2 linked regions of the Phenylobacterium montanum genome follow. The protein of the gene in region 2 binds, or shares a complex with, the protein of the main gene of each other region. Links are inferred from orthologs where the notes say so. Each region holds a gene or a part of one and is shown on either strand. Other genes may lie near its edges.

Region 1 (12,415 bases), 5.0 Mb from region 2 along the record:
GAGCGTCTCGAACCACGCAAACCAGATCGAGCTATCCCTTTTTCAAGCAGCCCCCTACGCCGCCCCGCCCTTGTTGCGGGCTTCGGCGTAGATCACCAGCGGCTGGGCTCTGCCCTCGACCACCTCGGCGTTGACCACCACCTCTTCCACGCCTTCGTAGGTCGGCAGCTCGAACATGGTGTCCAAGAGGATGCCTTCCATGATCGAGCGCAGGCCGCGGGCGCCGGTCTTGCGGCCGATGGCCCTGCGGGCGATGGCCTTCAGGGCGTCGTCGGTGAAGGTCAGGCCCACGTTCTCCATGTCGAACAGGCGCTGGTACTGCTTGACGAAGGCGTTCTTGGGCTCGGTCAGGATGGTAACCAGGGCCTCTTCGTCCAGATCCTCCAGGGTCGCCAGCACCGGCAGGCGGCCGATGAACTCGGGGATCAGGCCGAAGCGCTGCAGGTCGTCCGGCTCGACGCCGCGCAGGATCTCGCCCGTGCGCCGCTCTTCCGGATCGGCCACAGTGGCGCCGAAGCCGATCGATGTGCCCTTGCCGCGCGCGGAGATGATCTTCTCCAGGCCGGCGAAGGCGCCGCCGCAGATGAACAGGATGTTGGTGGTGTCGACCTGCAGGAACTCCTGCTGGGGATGCTTGCGCCCGCCCTGGGGCGGCACGGAGGCCACGGTGCCTTCCATGATCTTCAGCAAGGCCTGCTGCACGCCCTCGCCCGACACGTCGCGGGTGATCGAGGGGTTGTCGGACTTGCGGCTGATCTTGTCGACCTCGTCGATATAGACGATGCCGCGCTGGGCCCGCTCGACATTGTAGTCGGCCGCCTGCAGCAGCTTGAGGATGATGTTCTCCACGTCCTCGCCCACGTAACCGGCTTCGGTCAGGGTGGTGGCGTCGGCCATGGTGAAGGGCACGTCGATGATGCGGGCCAGAGTCTGCGCCAGCAGGGTCTTGCCGGTGCCGGTCGGGCCGATCAGCAGGATGTTGGACTTGGCCAGCTCGACGTCGTTGTTCTTCTGAGCGTGGTTCAACCGCTTGTAGTGGTTGTGGACGGCGACCGCGAGCACCTTCTTGGCGTGGGTCTGGCCGATCACGTAGTCGTCGAGAACCTCGCGGATCTCCTTAGGCGTGGGCACCCCGTCCTTGGACTTGACGAAGGCGATCTTGTGCTCTTCGCGGATGATGTCCATGCACAGCTCGACGCATTCGTCGCAGATGAACACGGTCGGCCCGGCGATCAGCTTGCGAACCTCGTGCTGGCTCTTTCCGCAGAAGGAGCAGTAGAGGGTGCTCTTGGTGTCGCCGCTGGCGGCTTTCGTCATCTCAGCTCTCACTCTGGGACGGCGCCGGCCCAACTGGCCCTTGCCGCCCGCCTACGGGATCGCCCAACGGCGGAATATGCACGATACGCGCCGCGGGTTTTCTAATCCTTGACATTCTCCGATCCGTCGAAGGATCACAAGCCCATCAAAGGTTAAGGAACCCAATTCCGTGGCGCGCCCCGTGCAATCCGACAATTTCACCGCTGGCGCCGCAGAGATAGGAAACCTGAGCGACCTCCGCGAGTCCGGCCCGGGCGCGCGGCCGATCGTGGCCTTCGACTTCGACGGCACCCTGACCGTCCGCGACAGTTTCACCACCCTCTTGCGCTGGAAAGCCGGCCCGGTCCGATTCGGGGCAGGGGTGGCCAGCCTGGCGCCTGAGTTGGTCTCGTTTCTGATGACCCGCGACCGCGGCGCCCTGAAGGGAGCGGCGGCCAAGCGATTCTTCGGCCCGGCGCGAAAGGCCGATATCGAATCAGTCGCCCGCCGCTTCGCCGAAATTCACGCCCGCGACCTCTTCCGCCCCGACGCGGTCAGGGTCTGGAAGCGCTGGCGCAGCCGCGGCGCGCGCCTGGTCATCGTCACCGCCTCGCCGGAGGAAACCGTCGCCCCCTTCGCCCGCGGCCTGGGCGCCGATCTCCTGATCGGCACGCGGCTGAAGTACGACGAGGCCGGCCGCTTCACCGGCAAGCTCGACGGCCTGAACTGCCGCGGCGAGGAAAAGGTCCGCCGCCTGCGCGAGGTGTTCGGCCCCGATCTCCGGCTGGTCGCCGCCTATGGCGACACAGACGGGGACACCGCCATGCTGGCCCTGGCCGACGAGGCGGGGATGAAAGTGTTCAACGGCGTTCCCGTGGCGGCCACTCATGAAACACGCCGGCGCCGCCGCTCTTGACCAGCTGGAGCCGCTGCTGGAGCGCCTGCGGGCGCTCGGGGCGCTGAAGGAGCGTTCGCGCGGGAGCTTCTATCTGAAATCCCGCGCCTTTTTACATTTCCACGAAGACCCTGCCGGCCTGTTCGCCGACGTGCGCGACGCTGAGGGCCACGACTTCGAGCGGCATCGGGTGGACGGGGCCGAGCGCCAGGCCGCGTTCCTGCGCCTGGTGTCAGTGCGGCTTGGCCTCGCCGCCTGAGCCGCGGCGCAGGGCGCCCAGCGCCTCGATCAGCTCGTCGATGCGATAGGGCTTGTTCAGCACCGGAAACTCGCAGACGTCGCGCTGGGCCAGGGCCTCGCCATAACCGGTGGTCAGCAGGATCGGGATCTCGGGAAAACGCATGCGGATGCGCCGGGCCAGTTCGAAACCGCTGAGCCCCCCCGGCATGACCACGTCGGAGAACACCAGGTCGATCTTCAGCCGCGCCAGGGCCTCCATGGCCTCGCGCGGCGAGCGGGCCATCACCGGCTCATAGCCCAATTCGCGGAACAGGGCGTCGGTCAGCTCGGCCACCTGCCGGTCGTCCTCGACCACCAGCACCGCCTCGTGCGCCGGCGTGGGCGCTGGATCGGCGGGCGAGGCGTCTTCGGCCACCAGGTCGTCGGCCGGCAGATAGAGGCTGATCGTGGTCCCCAGGCCCGGCTCGGAGACGATCGACAGCGCCCCATGCGACTGGCGCGCGAAGCCGTAGGCCTGGCTGAGGCCGAGGCCCGTGCCGGTCCCCCCGTCCCGGGTGGTGAAGAAGGGCTCGACCGCCCGCTCGCGCACCTCGGGGGCCATGCCGTGACCGGTGTCGGTAACGGTGATCAGGACGTGCGGGCCGAACAGGCCGGCCCCCTCCCCGTTCAGGGTCGCGCCGCGCGCCGCGATGGTCAGCCGCCCGCCCTCGGGCATGGCGTCGCGGGCGTTCAGGGCCAGATCCATCAGCCGTTCGCGCAGGCCTTGCGGATCGGCCTCGACCATGGCCAGGCGATCCGGAGCCTCGACGACGAGCTGGATGTCGGCGGGCAAGACCTGGCGCAGGTCCTCGGCCAGTGCGGCCAACAGCGGCTTCAGCTCCACCCGCACCGGATCCAGCGGTTGGCGGCCGGCGAAGCCCAGGAGGCGGCGGTTCATGGCCGCGCCGCGCTGGGCCGCGTCGCGCACGCCGACGATCATCTTCACCAGCCGCTCGCGGTCGTGGTCCACCGCCCGCAGGGCCAACTCCGCCCGGCTGAGCACGGCGGTGAGAAGGTTGTTGAAGTCGTGGGCCATCACCCCGGCCAGCCGGCCCAGGGCCTCCATGCGCCCGGCAAGCTCGCGCTGGGCCTGCGCCGCCTGGGCCTGCCGCTCGTCCGGCGGCTCCGCCGCCTCGCGCCGAGTCTCGACGAAGCCAATCAAGGCGCCCTGCTCGTCCCGCACGGCGTCCAGCCCGATCGCCGCCGGGTCGAAAAGCAGTTCGTAGGACTGGCCAATCGCGGCTGCGGCGGGATGGCCGGTCAGCGTCTCGGCCCCGGCGCTCCAGCCGGCGATGCGCCCATCAGGATCAAGCGCGATGAGCGCAGGACCGCCCAACGCCTGAAACAGCAGGTCGTAACGAACAAGGCCAGGTACGCCGCCAGTCGCCATCGCTCCGCTTTCCGGGCCGGCGGACACACAGCGGCTGGCTCGAAACCGCAATCTCGCCGGCCGGGCCAAGCCCGCCCACCGCCCGATCGCGATCCTCGGACTAGCGCCGCCGCTCGTCCGCCCGCCCCCTGGCGCACACGACCATCAGGCGCTTCGGCCCTCCAGATCGCCCACGCGTTTCCTCACCTGGCCAAGCTACAGGCAGCCGGCCGCAAAATCGAGGAAAATAGAAGCGAACAGCCGCGACAATACACCTAGCGCGTGCGTCGCGGCCTCAGCCCTTACGGCGGCGTTAGCGGGACTCAGCCCTCGCCGCCCTCGGCGCTCTCGCGGCTTTCGTAGACGTGGTCGACGATGCCCCAGGCCTTGGCCTCTTCCGAGGTCATGAAATGGTCGCGGTCCAGGGTCGCCTCGACCTCTTCATAGGTGCGGCCGCAGTGCTTGGCGTAGATTTCGTTCAGCCGGCGCTTGGTCTTCAAGATGTCTTCGGCGTGGCGCTGGATGTCCGAGGCCTGGCCGCTGAAGCCGCCCGAGGGCTGGTGCAGCATGATGCGGGCGTTCGGCAGGGCGATGCGCTGGCCGGCGGCGCCGGCCATCAGCAGGAACGAGCCCATCGAGGCGGCCATGCCCATGCACACGGTCGAGACCGGGCTCTTGATGTATTGCATGGTGTCGTAGATCGCGAGGCCCGACGACACCACCCCGCCCGGCGAGTTGATGTACATCGAGATTTCCTTCTTCGGATTCTCCGACTCCAGGAACAGCAGCTGGGCGCAAACCAGCGCCGACAGGCCATCCTCGATCGGGCCGTTCAGGAAGATGATTCGCTCGCGCAGCAGGCGCGAGAAGATGTCGAAGGCGCGTTCGCCGCGGCTCGACTGCTCGACCACCATCGGGACGAGATTCATCATGGTGGACTGGGGATCGCGCATCTGAAGCCCTTCATTCATCGAAGCGGCGCCGGCGACGCCTCGGGCCGGCGCTTTGTCTCACCGGATATCGCCCGCCGCCTCGCGGGTTGCAAGGCGGCGGGCGCATAGACTTGGTATCAGCCTTCGCCGTAGCCTTCCGGCAGGTCGTCGTCGGCCATCAGCTCGTCCTTGGTCACCGGCTTGTCGGTGACGGTGGCCATGCCGAACAAAAGGTCGACCACCTTGTCCTCATAGAGCGGCGCGCGCAGCTGGGCCTGGGCGTTCTGGTTCTGGCGCAGCAGGTCGAAGATCTGCTGCTCCTGGCCGCGATAGCGCATGGCCTCCTCGCGGATGGCGTTCAAGAGCTCCTGGTCGCTGACCTGGACGTTGTTCAGACGGCCGATCTCGGCCAGCACCAGGCCCAGGCGCACGCGGCGCTCGGCGATCTTGCGGTACTCGGCCTTCAGCTCGTCCTCGCTCTTGCCGGCGTCGTCTTCCGGCAGCTGGCCGCTCGACTTGTCCTGCTCGACCTGGCGCCAGATGGTCTCGAACTCGGCTTCCACCATGCGCGGCGGCAGCGGGAAGTCGTGGCCCTTGTCCAGGGCGTCCAGCAGGGCCCGCTTCAGCTTGAAGCGCGAGGCGGCGGCGTAGTTGTTCTCCAGCTGGCGGCGCAGGGCGTCCTTCAGGGCGTCCAAGGTCTCCAGGCCCAGCTTCTTGGCGAACTCGTCGTCGGCCTCGGCGTCGACCGGGGCCTTGACGTCCTTGACCGTGACCGCGAACTCGGCGGCCTTGCCCTTCAGGGTCTCGGCCGAATAGTCGTCGGGGAAGGTAACCTTCACCACAGCTTCGGCGCCCGCCTTCGTGCCCACCAACTGCTCTTCAAAGCCGGGGATGAACTGGCCCGAGCCCAGCACCAGGGGCACGTCCTGGGCCGTACCGCCGTCGAAGGCCACGCCGTCGATCGTGCCGACGAAGTCGATGATCAGCTGGTCGCCGTCCTTGGCCTTGGCGGTCTTGCCCTTGCGCGATTCATAGGTGCGGTTGGACTTGGCAAGCTCGGCCAGGGCCTCGGCGACCTCTTCGTCGCTCGGCGCATAGACCGGCTTTTCGAGGGTGAGCGTCTTGGGATCGAGCGGGCTGAAGTCCGGCATGATCTCGACGGCCATCTCGTAGGCCAGGTCGGCCTCGCCGGCCATGACCTTGTCCATGTCGCTTTCCGGCTTCAGGTCCGGTTGCGAGGCGGCGCGCAGGTTGTTGTCGCTGAGGACCTTCTGGCTGGATTCGCTCAGGGCTTCCTGGACCACCTCGGCCATCAGGGCCTTGCCGTGCATGCGGCGCACATGGGCCAGCGGCACCTTGCCGGGGCGGAAGCCCTTGATGCGCATCTGCGGCGCGATCTCCTGGATGCGCGCGTCCAGCTTCGAGCCGAGCTCGCTGGCCGGCACCTTGACCCCATAGACGCGGCTGAGGCCTTCAACCGACTTTTCAACGATCTGCATCGACATCTTATTGTTCCGAAGGAGACGCGGGCCGCCGCGATACCTTCGCCCCAGGGCTGAAACGAAAGGCGCCGCCGCGAGGGTGCGGCGGCGCGCGAGGGCGCTCTTATGTCACTAAGTCACGAAAGGTCCAAGCCCTTCGCGACAAGCTGGTGCGGATGAGAGGACTCGAACCTCCACGCCTCTCGGCGCTGGAACCTAAATCCAGTGCGTCTACCAGTTCCGCCACATCCGCGTGGGGGCCTCCATAAGGGGAAACAGCCTAGCGGAGCAAGCATTTCGGCCGGCCGTCACGAACGGCGGTCGCCTATGGGGACACCCTCCGAAACTAGCTATACTGAAACGACAGGAGCACCGGCCCCGGAACAACGCTCGCCCGAAATACCCAATTAATGTCTGCCTTCGGGCTGTGGCGATCGGAGCATAGCATTTGAAGGCTTGAGGGGGGCATGAACCTTGCTAAAGCTTACCATTCAAACGGACAGCGGCCCTTCCGTGTAACGTCCAGTCCAGCGCCAAAACGCCGGAGATTCTGCTCCTGAATTCAGATGCTGTGGCAGCGTCAGCACTGGTTGAGGCCGCTATCGCAGGTGGCTAGAACTTCAGCCCGTAGTTTAAGGATCCTTAATTGCTCACCTACGAGACTCTGCGCGCCCTCGCAAAGATTTGCAGCCCGCCATGACCGCTCAAAACGCTTCCGAGCCAATCGGCTTCAGCTTGGTCATTCCGGTGCTGAACGAGGCGGCCGTGCTACCGGCTCTCTTCGAGCGGCTCGACGATCTGATCGTGACCCTGGACGCCCCTGTTGAGGTAATCTTTGTCGACGACGGCAGCACCGACGAGACCAAATCACTGATCCGTACTCGCGCCGCCGCCGATTCCCGTTTCCGGCTCATCCAGCTCTCGCGCAACTTCGGCCACCAAGCCGCCATCACGGCCGGCATGGACCTAGCCGAGGGGCGCGCCGTCATCGTTATGGACGCGGACCTGCAAGATCCACCTGAGGTGGTGCTTGAAATGATCGCCAAATGGCGCGACGGCTTTCAAATAGTCTACGCCGAGCGCACCTCTCGCGCCGGCGAGAGCCGCTTCAAGCGCTGGACCGCGCACCTGTTCTACAAGGCGCTGCGCCGCATCGCCGCCGTCGACATCCCCGCCAATGTCGGCGATTTCCGCCTCGTTGACCGGCAGGTCATCCTGGCCTTCCGTCAGATGCGCGAGCGCGACCGGTATGTGCGCGGCATGTTCGCCTGGCTGGGCTTCCGCCAGGCCGCGGTCCGCTTTGAGCGGCCTGGCCGCGCCGCCGGGGAAACCAAATATCCGTTCTTTAAGATGGTACGGCTCGGCGTGAACGGTCTCGTCAGCTTCTCCGACGCACCGCTGCAACTCGCGCTCTGGATCGGGCTCTTCGTCTCGCTGGGCGCGCTCGGCTACGGCCTCTATGTGGTGATAGCGGCTCTAATCGGCGGCCATGGACTGGTGCCCGGCTGGGCATCGACCATGGTGGTGGTCTCCTTCCTCTGTGGCCTCAACATGATGCTGACAGGGGTGGTCGGCCTGTACGTCGGCCGTATCCATTCCGAGGTAAAGGCCCGCCCGCTCTATGTGGTCGATGCGCCCGAAACCGCGGGCCAGGCGGTCGTCGCCGCAAAGCCCGAATCCGCCGCCGCACCGCCCCAAGCCGCGGGCCGAGCAACACCAGCACCTGAAGCGCTTGGTCGCGCCACGACCGCGCCCGCAGCACAGCCCGTTTTCGACGCATACGGCACCTCCTACCGCGGCATTGTGCAGGATTCCGTCGCCTTTTCCGGCCTTGACTACAGCTTTTTCGTCCGATCCAAGGCGGGGCTGCTAGCTAACTTGTTTGCCGAGCACCTTCCCGACCGCCCCGCACCCACAGTGTTGGACGTCGGATGCGGCGTCGGCGCCCTGCATCCATTGCTCGCGCCCCATTGCGGAGAGTTGCACGGGGCTGACATCTCAAGCGCCTGCATCGAACAGGCCACGCGTGACAATCCCGGTGTCACCTACAAGGCCTATCAGGGCTTGGCTCTGCCCTATCCCGACGCCTACTTCGACGCCGTCGTCGCCATCTGCGTTTTGCACCACGTGCCGCCAGCCGACTGGGCCGCCTTCACGGCCGAGCTGAGACGCGTGTTGAAACCGCGCGGCCTCGTCTGCGTGATCGAGCACAATCCATTCAACCCTGCGACCCGGCTTTCAGTCATGCGCTGTCCATTCGACGAGGATGCGGTGCTGGCTCCGCGGCGTAAGACCTGTGGCCTTCTGTCAGAAGCCGGTTTCAACGATGTCCAAGGCCGCTACTTCGTCTTCACCCCCTGGACCGCGCCCTGGGCGAGACGATTGGAGCGGGCGCTCGCACCAGTGCCGCTCGGCGCCCAGTACCTTGCCTTCGGGCGGGCATGACCAGCCTCTTCATCCCCCGCGAACCGCATCTCGCCCGGCTGGCGCGGTTCGGCCTGATCGGGGCGGTCTCGACCCTGATCTATGCCGGCCTGAGTTGGACGCTGACCACGTACGGCCATGCTGAGGCGGTGAAGGCCTCGCTGATTGCCTATACCGTCTCCGGGATCTTCTCCTACCTTGCCCAGCGACGCTTCACTTTCCGGTCCAGCACAGGCCACAGCCGCGCAGCGCCGCGGTTCATCGTTGTGACCGTGTTGGGCGTCGTGATCGCCACACTAGCGCCGCTCCTCCTCACCGACCGACTGCACCAGTCTCCGCTACTCGCCATCGCCATCACCTGCGGCCTCGTCCCCTTGGCCAACTACCTTGCGCTCGACCGATTGGTGTTTCGCCCAGCTCCGGAGGCGGCCGGCATCGACGCGGCCGGCCTCTGGCGACTGGCGACGATCGCCATGTTCGGCCTGGGCGCAATCATGAGCGCCATGCGCCGCACCGATGTCGACGTGGCTTGGCTCCTGACTCTCGGCGAGAAGATGTTGGACGGCCAACGCGCCTATGTCGATTTCTTCGAGGCCAATCCGCCGATGTCGATTCTGCTCTACCTGCCGGCGGTAGTGCTGGGCCGTGCGACGCCAATCCCTGCCGAAGCCTGGGTCAACATCCTGACGCTGACGGCCATCGCCGCCAGCCTCGTCCTCTGCGGCCGCATCCTCGCCAAGGCCGTCCCGGACCGCGCCCGCCTCTGGGCTCTAGCGGCGACCGCAGCCTTTGTGCTCACCGTCCTGCCGACCGGCGTCTTCACCCAGCGCGAACACATCGCCGTCGTCGCCATGCTGCCCTTCCTGGTCCTTACCCTGGCGCGCAGCGAGGGTGAGACGCCATCCTGGCTGGTCGCCGCGCTCGCCGGCCTCGGCTGCGGCGTCGCCATGGCGATCAAGCCCCACTTCGCCCTCGCCGCCGGCCCCCCAGCGCTGATCGCCGCCCTGCGACGACGCTCTCTGAAGCCGATCTTCGCGACGGAAATCTGGGCAGCAAGCGCCGTTGTGTTCGCCTACGCCTTCCTTCTGCTGACCGCCTTCAAGCCGTTCCTCGCTTTCATGCCCGCGATCCGCGAAGCCTACCTGCCTGCGCGCCGACCGCTGGTCCAGCTCCTGATCTGCCCTCCGATCCCCATCTTCCTCTTACTGGTCCTTCTGACCATCGACGCCGGACGCCGGCACCTGCGCTCCGCCTGGATCCCCGTAGGTTTGATGGCCGCGGCGGCGGGAGGCCTTGCATCGTGCCTCATTCAGGGCAAGGGCTGGCCCTATCAGGCCTATCCGATGTTGGCCTTCGCTGCTCTGGCCTTGGCCGCCGCCGTCGTGCTGGGCTGGCGCGACGCAGCAGCGTCCAGGCTGCCGCCCTTGGTTCGGATCAGCCTGATCGGCAGCTGCGCCGCGCTATCGATGGGCTGGTCTAATGTCAAAGGCGACTATCACCAGCTGAACGCCCCGGTAGCCGCCCTTGTGCCGCATCCGCGCCTGCTCTCGATCTCCGCTGACATCGCCCTCGGTCATCCCCTGACTCGCGAACTGCACGGCCACTGGGTCGGCAGCGTCTGTAGCCAGTGGATGACCGCCGGCGTACTTGCCCAAGCCAGGGCCGGCCATCTGTCTCTCGCTCGAAGGACCCGACTCCGCCAATTCGTGGGCCTTGATCGTCGGATTCTGGTCAACGATATATTGCGCGGCCGGCCGGACATCATCTTAGTCAGCGTTGGCGGGTTCGACTGGGGCGCCTGGGCCAGGGCCGATCCTGCGCTGGCGGCGGCGCTGGCGCCTTATCGTCCCGTTCGGACAGTAGACGGCGTCGCCATTTGGGCGCGAAGCTGACACGTCGGATCGGAGATTTCGGGCCTTGAGCGCAAGGGAGGAACGTCGACCTCCCTTGCGCCGCCTGCCCTATTTCCCGCCTTGGTGCGCCTCCGCGTACCCGGCATTGGCCTCGCTGATCACATAGGCCCGCACCGCCTCGGCGTCCGCCTCGCTGAGTTGCTTGGCGAAGCTGACCATGCCGTTGGACTTGCGCGAGCCGCCCAGGACCACGTCCTTGAAGTCGGCCGCATTGGCGATCAGCGGGCTGTAGCGCAGGTCCGGAATCACCCCGCCGCTGATGGCGTTGTAGCCATGGCAGACCAGGCAATTGCGGTTGAACAGCGAGTGGCCCTGGGTCACGACCTGGGCCGAGGCGGTCATGGCCGGGGGCTTCGGCATTTCGATCCGCTCCAGGTCCGGCTTCTGCAGCTTGGCGGCCCCGCCCAGCTTGTAGACCAGGATCTTGCCGTTCTCGGGCGTGCCGACCTTGGGCACGGCGAAGCCGGCGGCCAGGTAGAAGATCGAGCCGAAGCCCGCCCCAACCGCCACATACTGCTCGCCGTCCACGGTGTAGGTCATCGGGCCGGCCAGGGTCGCGGTGTAGGTGTCCGCGCTCCACAGCGGATTGCCGTTCGCCGCATCATAGGCGTTGAAGTGACCGTCGGCCGTGCCTTGGAACACCAGCCCGCCCCCGGTGGCGAGCGTTCCGCCGTTCCACGGGCCGACATGGGCCACGCGCCAGGCTTCCTTCTGCTTCACCGGGTCCCAGGCTAGCAGATAGCCCTTCAGGCTGTTCCTCATCGCCGCCCGGGCCTTGGGATCGGCCGGCAAGGTGTTGAGGTCGGTGTTGGTGGCCGTGTTCCACTCACCCGGCCGATAGGCGAACTTGTCGTCGGTGCCGAAGGCGCCGGGCACCTCCTGCGCCGGGATGTAGACCAGGCCGGTCTTGGGGCTGAACGCCATCGGGTGCCAGTTGTGGCCGCCGAAGCTGGACGGCAGCATGACGGTGGGCGCGGCCTTGTAGTGGTCGTCGCCGATCTCGATCGGCTTGCCGGTGGCCAGGTCCACACCCGAGGCCCAGGTCGTGGGCACGTAGTTCTTGGCCGAGATCAGCTTCCCGCTGGCCCGGTCGATCACATAGAAGAAGCCGTTCTTCGAGGCCTGCATCACCACCTTGCGCGGCTGGCCGTCGATGGTCAGGTCGGCGAGCGTCAAGGTCTGGGTCGAATCGAAATCCCAGCTGTCGCCCGGCGTGGTCTGGACGTGCCAGCGGTACTCGCCGGTGTCGGCGTCGACCGCGATGATCGAGGCCAGGTAAAGGTTGTCGCCGCCCTTGGGCGAGCGGGCCTTTTCGTCCCACGGCAAGCCGTTGCCGGTGCCGAAGAACAGGAGGTTGGTCTCCGGGTCGTAGGACATCGAATCCCACGGCGAGCCGCCGCCGCCCATGGTCCACCAGTCGCCGGACCAGGTCTTGGCCGCCGCCTCCATGGCCTTGTTCTCGAACGGCTTCTTGGGATCGCCGGGCACGGTGTAGAAGCGCCAGATCAGCTTGCCGTCGTCGGCGTCATAGGCCGAGACATAGCCCCGGACCCCGTACTCGGAGCCGGAATTGCCGACCATCACCTTCCCCTTGATGATCCGGGGGGCCATGGTGATGGTGTAGGGCTTGGTCTGGTCGACCGTGACCACGCTCCAGGCCGGCTGGCCGGTCTTGGCGTCCAGCGCGACCAGCCGCCCGTCCAGGGTCGCCACATAGACCCGGCCCTTCCAGACCGCCACGCCCCGGTTGACCACGTCGCAGCAGGCGTTGTGACCCACCTCGCGCGGGACCTTGGGGTCGTATTTCCACAGCTCCTTGCCGGTCT
Region 2 (6,904 bases):
GCCGCTGTAGGGAATTCTTACTCGCAGAACAAATCACGCGCTCATCGCCGCGAAGGCTGGGATGAGCGGATAAATCGGGATCCCAAAAGCAAAACGGCCGCCGGGAGGATGTCCCCCGACGGCCGCCCTGTTCAGCCTGGATAGGCTGAGACGCGATTACTCGACGATCTTGGAGACCACGCCCGCGCCGACCGTGCGACCGCCTTCGCGGATGGCGAAGCGCAGCTTCTCTTCCATCGCGATCGGGGTGATCAGCTCCACGTCCAGCTCGGCGTTGTCGCCGGGCATGATCATCTCCACGCCTTCCTTCAGCCTGATGATGCCGGTGACATCGGTCGTGCGGAAGTAGAACTGCGGGCGGTAGTTGGTGAAGAACGGGGTGTGGCGGCCGCCTTCTTCCTTGGTCAGGATGTAGGCCTCGGCCACGAACTTGGTGTGCGGGGTGATCGAGCCCGGCTTGCACAGCACCTGGCCGCGCTCGACGTCTTCACGCTTGGTGCCGCGCAGCAAGACGCCCACGTTGTCGCCGGCCTGGCCCTGGTCCAGCAGCTTGCGGAACATTTCCACGCCGGTGCAGACGGTCTTCTGCAGCGGGCGGATGCCGACGATCTCGACTTCCTCGCCCACCTTGACCACGCCGCGCTCGATACGGCCGGTGACCACCGTGCCGCGGCCCGAGATCGAGAACACGTCTTCCACCGGCATCAGGAACGGCAGGTCGACGGGGCGCTCCGGCTGCGGGATGTAGGCGTCCACCTGGGTCATCAGCTCCAGGATCGAGTTCTCGCCGATCACCGGGTCGCCGCCGTCGATCGCCACCTTGGCCGAGCCCTTGACGATCGGGATGTCGTCGCCCGGGAAGTCGTAGCTGGACAGCAGTTCGCGCACTTCCATCTCGACCAGGTCGAGAAGCTCGGCGTCGTCCACCAGGTCGACCTTGTTCATGTACACGACCAGCGCCGGCACGCCGACCTGACGGGCCAGCAGGATGTGCTCGCGGGTCTGCGGCATCGGGCCGTCGGCGGCCGACACCACCAGGATCGCGCCGTCCATCTGCGCCGCGCCGGTGATCATGTTCTTCACATAGTCGGCGTGCCCGGGGCAGTCGACGTGCGCGTAGTGGCGGTTCTGCGTCTCATATTCCACGTGCGCGGTGTTGATCGTGATCCCGCGCGCCTTTTCTTCCGGCGCCGCGTCGATCTCGTCGTACTTCTTCGCCGTCGCGCCGCCCGTCTTCGCCAGCGTCATCGTGATCGCCGCCGTCAGCGTCGTCTTGCCGTGGTCAACGTGACCAATCGTGCCGATGTTGCAGTGCGGCTTGTTACGGTTGAATTTTTCCTTGGCCATTTTTCAGCTCCGGCCCATTGGCCTCAATAAGCGTTAGCGTTGCGGGGTTTGGTTAGGCGTATTTCTTGATCACTTCGTCGGCCACTTGCGGCGGCACCGCGTCGTAGTGGTCGTACTGCATGGTGAACTGGGCGCGTCCCTGGGACATGCCGCGCAGGTTGCCGATATAGCCGAACATGTTGGCCAGCGGCACGAACGCGGTGATGACCTGGGCGTTGCCGCGCTGGTCGGTGCCCTGGATCTGGCCGCGCCGGCTGTTCAGGTCGCCGATCACGTCGCCCAGATATTCGTCCGGGGTCAGCACTTCGACCTTCATGATCGGCTCGAGCAGCTTGGGGGCGCCCTTTTCACGCAGTTCCTTGAAGGCGGCGCGCGAAGCGATTTCGAAGGCCAGGACCGAGGAGTCGACGTCGTGATAGGCGCCGTCCACCAGGGTGGCCGAGAAGTCGATCAGCGGGAAGCCGGCCAGCAGGCCGTTTTCCTTGGCGCTTTCCAGGCCCTTCTGCACGCCGGGGATGAATTCCTTCGGCACCGAGCCGCCGACGACCTTGCTTTCGAACACGAAGCCCGAGCCCGGCTCGCCAGGTGCGAACTGCAGCTTGACGCGGGCGAACTGGCCCGTGCCGCCGGTCTGCTTCTTGTGGGTGTAGTCGATCTCCACCGCGCGGCCGAGGCTTTCGCGATAGGCCACCTGCGGCGCGCCGATATTGGCCTCGACCTTGTAGGTGCGCTTGAGGATGTCGACCTTGATGTCCAGGTGCAGCTCGCCCATGCCCTTCATGATCGTCTGGCCCGACTCCTGGTCGGTGAAGACGGTGAAGGACGGGTCTTCGGCGACCATCTTGCCGAGCGCGACGCCCAGCTTTTCCTGGTCGGCCTTGGACTTGGGCTCGATGGCGATCTCGATCACCGGCTCGGGGAAGGTCATCCGCTCCAGGATCACCGGCGACTTGACCGGATCGCACAGGGTGTCCCCGGTGCGGGTGTCCTTCAGGCCCGCCAGGGCGATGATGTCGCCGGCGAAGGCTTCCTTGATGTCTTCGCGGTTGTTCGAGTGCATCAGCAGCATGCGGCCGACCCGCTCGCGCTTGTCGCGCGTCGAGTTCAGAAGGCCCATGCCCGCTTCCAGCTTGCCCGAATAGATGCGGCAGAAGGTCAGCGAGCCCACAAAGGGGTCGTCCATGATCTTGAACGCCAGCATGGACAGCGGCTCGTCGTCCGACGACTTGCGCTCGACCGGCGCGTCGGTCTTGTAGTCGATGCCCTGGGTCGGGGGGATGTCCACCGGCGAGGGCAGATAGTCGACCACCGCGTCGAGCAGGGGCTGGACGCCCTTGTTCTTGAACGCCGAGCCGGCCAGCACCGGATAGAAGGCGCCGGTCAACACCGCCTTCTTGATGCACTTCTTCAGCACCTCTTCCGACGGGGTCGCGCCTTCGAGATAGGCTTCCATCGCCTCGTCGTCGAGTTCGACGGCGTTCTCGATCAGGTAGTGGCGCGCTTCTTCGCAGGCGGCCAGCATGTCGGCGGGGATGTCGGTGTCGTGATAGTTGGCGCCCAGGCCTTCCGACTCCCAGACCACGCCCTTCATGCGCACCAGGTCGACAATGCCCTTCAGATCGGCTTCCGAGCCGATCGGCAGCTGGATCGGGACCGCCTTGACGCCCAGGCGCTCGCGGATGGTGCGCAGGCACATCTGGAAGTCGGCGCCGGTCTTGTCCATCTTGTTGACGAACACGATGCGCGGAACGTTGTAGCGGTCGGCCTGGCGCCAGACGGTTTCGGTCTGCGGCTCGACGCCCTGGTTGCCGTCCAGCACCGCCACGGCGCCGTCCAGCACGCGCAGGTTCCGTTCGACTTCAATGGTGAAGTCCACGTGCCCGGGGGTGTCGATGATGTTCAGGCGCTTGCCGTTCCAGAACGCGGTCGTCGCGGCCGAGGTGATGGTGATGCCGCGTTCCTGCTCCTGCTCCATCCAGTCCATGGTCGCAGCGCCGTCGTGGACTTCGCCGATCTTATGGCTCTTGCCGGTGTAGTAGAGGATCCGCTCCGTGGTCGTGGTCTTGCCGGCATCGATGTGGGCCATGATGCCGAAGTTGCGGTAGTCTTCGATTTTGTGAATGCGGGGCATTGCGGGCGGCTCTGCGACTAAGCGGATTTCTGGGCGGACAGGTGGGCGGATATGCGGCGCGGGCGGTTTAGCTCAAACCGCCCGCGCGTTAAAGAGATATGCTGGTTCCGGGGCCTTGCGGCGCGACTTACCAGCGGTAGTGCGAGAAGGCGCGGTTGGCTTCGGCCATCTTGTGGGTGTCTTCGCGCTTCTTGACCGCGGTGCCGCGGTTGTTGGAAGCGTCCAGGAGTTCGCCGGCCAGCTTCTCGGTCATGGTGTTCTCGCCGCGCTTGCGGGCGGCGGTGACCAGCCAGCGGATGGCGAGCGCGCGACGACGGTCCGGACGCACTTCGACCGGGACCTGATAGGTCGCGCCGCCGACCCGGCGGGAGCGGACTTCAACGGCCGGGGCGACGTTGTCGAGGGCCGAGTGGAAGGTCTCCAGCGGGCCCTGGTCGCGGCGCTTGGCCTCCAGGATATCGAAGGCGCCGTAGATGATGTTCTCGGCGACGGCTTTCTTGCCCTCGTACATCACGTAGTTCATGAACTTGGTGACCACGAGGTCGCCGAACTTGGGATCCGGCAGGACTTCGCGCTTCTCTGCGCGGCGGCGGCGGGACATTCTTCTCTAAATCCTTATTTCGGACGCTTGGCGCCGTAGAGCGAGCGACGTTGCTTACGATCCTTGACGCCCTGGGTGTCGAGCACGCCGCGCAGGATGTGGTAGCGCACGCCGGGCAAGTCCTTCACGCGGCCGCCGCGGATCAGCACCACCGAGTGCTCCTGCAGGTTATGGCCTTCGCCGGGGATGTAGCACAGCGCTTCGATGCCGGTGGTCAGGCGCACCTTGGCGACCTTCCGCAGAGCGGAGTTCGGCTTCTTCGGCGTGGTCGTATAGACCCGGGTGCAGACGCCGCGGCGCTGCGGGCAGCCCTTCAGGGCCGGGACCTTGTTCCGCGACGGCTTGGCCTGCCGTGGCTTGCGGATGAGCTGGTTGATCGTAGGCATTTAGACTTTCGCTCTGGAGGCGTGTGCCTTTCGGCCGGGGCGCCTCATGGGGTCATGACGTTCACAGGTTCTTTACAGAAGACCGCCCGATCAACACGAAACGGCGCCGGGTCGCATTGGCTTGCGGTCCGGCGCGTCTGAACGTCCTTTTTGGGGCGTCCGGTTCATCGGGGCTCAAGGTCGGATAATCGATTCCGGCCCGGGCCTCCAAAAGAGCGCGGAACCTACTCAAGCCGGGCCTTCAGGTCAAGGGTTGGCTTGGGGGCGGAAACACCCCGCAGCCGCAGGTCTCGGCCAGATCGACCAGCCGCTGTTCGGCGAGGCCGCCGAAGCGGGTGTCGAGAGCGATGATCCGCTTGCGCGCGGCGGCCAGATCGCCGCGCGCAAGGTCCTGGCGGACCTGTTCCACCCCCTCGTCCAGCGACCGCTGCAGGGCGGCGCGGCAGGCGGCCAGCCGGGCGGGGTCCGGCGTCTTCGGCTGGTCCAGGAGGTCGAGCCCGCGGGCCAGGCTATCGCCGCCGGCGAGCTCATGGCCCAGGCCTGACAGGGTGCGGCTTTGGACGCTCAGCAGGCAGTTGCGGCGCATGGACTGCACGCTGTCGGCTGCGGCGGACAAGGCCGCCTCGTCGTGCTCGCCGGTCAGGAACACCAGCCGCAGGCCGCCCTCCGCCTCCTCCCACAGGGCGCGCGACGGCAGTCGGGTTATGCCTGAACCCGCGGGATCGCTCCCAGCATCCAGAAGCGCCCCGCGGAACAGATCGGGATAGGCCAGGGCCAGGCGCATGGCCACGCGCGAGCCGCCGGAGAACCCGCCCACATAGACCCGCGCCGGATCGACCGGATAGCGGGCCATCACATTCGCCGCCGCGATCAAGGCCAGCGGATTGCGCCGGCCATAGGCGCTGTCGTCATTGCCGCTATGGGCGGCGGTGACGAAGATCACCCCTCGCCGGTCCAGCGCATCCCCCCAGCCCGCCGGCAGCCGCGCATCGGGCCAGGGCGGGATGAAAACCAGAAGGCCGTAACCTGTCGGCGGAGCGTGGGCGGGAACGTCGAGCAGGAACCGCTCTTGCGCGAGGTCGACCGCCTGGTCGCGCATCGCCTCCCCCGTCGCCGCGAGCTGGCGCCGCACCCGCTCGGCCTCCAGCGGGCTCAGCAGGCGCCGCGCCATCTCTTCGTTGCGCGACAGGGGCGAATAGCGGTCGAACACAATGCTCGCCTGAAGGCCGTTCAGCGCCGAGGCGGCAAGGGCCAGCATGCCGGCCAGCCCGCACAGGGCGCGGCGGCGAAGGGCGGCGAGGTCGGGACGCAGCAAGGCCATGGCGGTCGGCCGACCATACTACCGATCGACGTCCGGATGCCGCTTCGGATCTGGCCGAACCGTGCGCGGCGGGATCGGAACCCGCCACCCATGCGTTCACAGACGGTCGCGGCGGGAACCTCATTGGAGACAAAACGCATGGCGAAAAAGCATTTGATCGGTGTGATGGGGGCGATTTCCACGATTGCGGGCGCCCCTGGCGTCGCCGCAGCCGGGGCCAGCGAGCCCGCCGTTCCGCCGGCGGCTTCCTATGCCGACCTACTGCAGCCCATCCCAAATGCGATGGAGCGGCTGGCGCGGGCTGAGGCCGAGGCTGCCGCCAGGCCCAAGCTGATCGAGGCCCAGTATTATCCCCCGGCCACCCAGGACCATCATCACCACCATCACCATCACCACCATCACCACCATCACCACCACAGCGCACAGTGGTATCGGGATAACGGCTACTACTGGTATGGCGGCGCCTGGGTTCTGCGCCCCGCGCATCACCACCACCATCACCACCACCACCACCATCACCACAGCCAGGACCGCTACTAGGTCCCCTTACCCGCTCGCGCGGTCTCTCGCTCGGGCCGCGCGCAGCAGGTGGCGGTAGGAACCGTCGAACACGGTGTTGGTGCTTGAGACCCAGCGGGAGCCCTCGGCCAGGGTGTCCCGGCTGGCGTGGAGGCGGCGGGCCTGCAATTCGCGCTCGGCCGCCTCTTCTTCACCCATGGGCTCGAGCTCAAGATCCGGCTCAGCCGGGATGACCAGGATGTTGGCGAACGGCTCACCCTGGCGAAACACGTGCTCGCTCCCCTTTGGCGGGGCCTTGAAGATGACGAAGAACACCATAGGCCACCATTCCGACCGGATCAGGGCCGGCACCGCCAGCGGCGTGGTGTTGGTCGCGTCAGCGTAGAACCGCGGGTGCGGCTCGGTGCGGATCGCCCAGCCGGGCGGGACCTTCAGGTCCAGCAGGATCTGATAGGAATAGAAGCCTTCGCCGAAGGGGCGGAACGGCGGCCACAGCCGCCCGTCCTCCGGCCGAGGTCCCCAGTCGGCCTCCAGCTTGACCTTGCCGCGGACCGTGCGGACCCTCAGTTCCTGCTCGAACGGATAGGCCACCTCCAGCC

The links.
Region 1: the proteins of rpsG (region 2) and tig are in contact, whole or in part, in a crystal structure (PDB 3GTY), measured with the Thermotoga maritima proteins. The link is inferred for Phenylobacterium montanum from one-to-one orthologs. Residues at the interface, in WP_004081843.1 of Thermotoga maritima: Lys34, Lys52, Lys55, Glu59, Arg62, Gln63, Glu66, Asn67, Lys69, Val71, Arg95, Ala109, Lys110, Lys111, Gly112, Arg113, Pro114, Glu117, Glu121, Ile124, Ala125, Tyr127, Asn128, Asn129, Thr130, Gly131, Lys135, Asp139, Arg142, Met143; in WP_004081061.1 of Thermotoga maritima: Glu122, Val124, Val129, Leu130, Tyr133, Glu188, Gly259, Ile262, Tyr263, Glu266, Ser270, Glu273, Gln274, Glu277, Arg308, Gln311, Ile312, Ser315, Tyr316, Glu325, Arg329, Arg336, Leu363, Phe366, Trp367, Arg373, Leu377, Arg381, Leu384, Glu387.

Annotation. Positions count from the first base shown.
Region 1 is NZ_CP073078.1:168,416-180,830, reverse strand. Bases 4,090-6,946 are described here. They hold tig (trigger factor), read right to left. Parts: upstream 6,271-6,946; coding sequence 4,909-6,270; downstream 4,090-4,908. Other genes in these bases: KCG34_RS00880 (ATP-dependent Clp protease proteolytic subunit), read right to left, coding at 4,163-4,792. In the rest of the region: ATP-dependent Clp protease ATP-binding subunit ClpX, read right to left, coding at 55-1,317; KCG34_RS00895 (HAD-IB family hydrolase), read left to right, coding at 1,535-2,212; KCG34_RS00890 (hypothetical protein), read left to right, coding at 2,184-2,450; KCG34_RS00885 (ATP-binding protein), read right to left, coding at 2,424-3,860; KCG34_RS00865 (glycosyltransferase), read left to right, coding at 6,949-8,697; KCG34_RS00860 (GtrA family protein), read left to right, coding at 8,694-10,568; KCG34_RS00855 (PQQ-dependent dehydrogenase, methanol/ethanol family), read right to left, coding at 10,638-12,415. UniProt on the Bacillus subtilis protein: Involved in protein export. Acts as a chaperone by maintaining the newly synthesized protein in an open conformation. Functions as a peptidyl-prolyl cis-trans isomerase.
Region 2 is NZ_CP073078.1:5,146,289-5,153,192, reverse strand. The notes cover bases 2,343-5,245. They hold rpsG (30S ribosomal protein S7), read right to left. Parts: upstream 4,080-5,245; coding sequence 3,606-4,079; downstream 2,343-3,605. Other genes in these bases: KCG34_RS23520 (alpha/beta hydrolase family protein), read right to left, coding at 4,707-5,245; rpsL (30S ribosomal protein S12), read right to left, coding at 4,094-4,465; fusA (elongation factor G), read right to left, coding at 2,343-3,478. In the rest of the region: KCG34_RS23545 (ATP-binding protein), read left to right, coding at 1-10; tuf (elongation factor Tu), read right to left, coding at 157-1,347; more of fusA, read right to left, coding at 1,400-2,342; more of KCG34_RS23520, read right to left, coding at 5,246-5,786; KCG34_RS23515 (hypothetical protein), read left to right, coding at 5,925-6,326; KCG34_RS23510 (hypothetical protein), read right to left, coding at 6,333-6,904.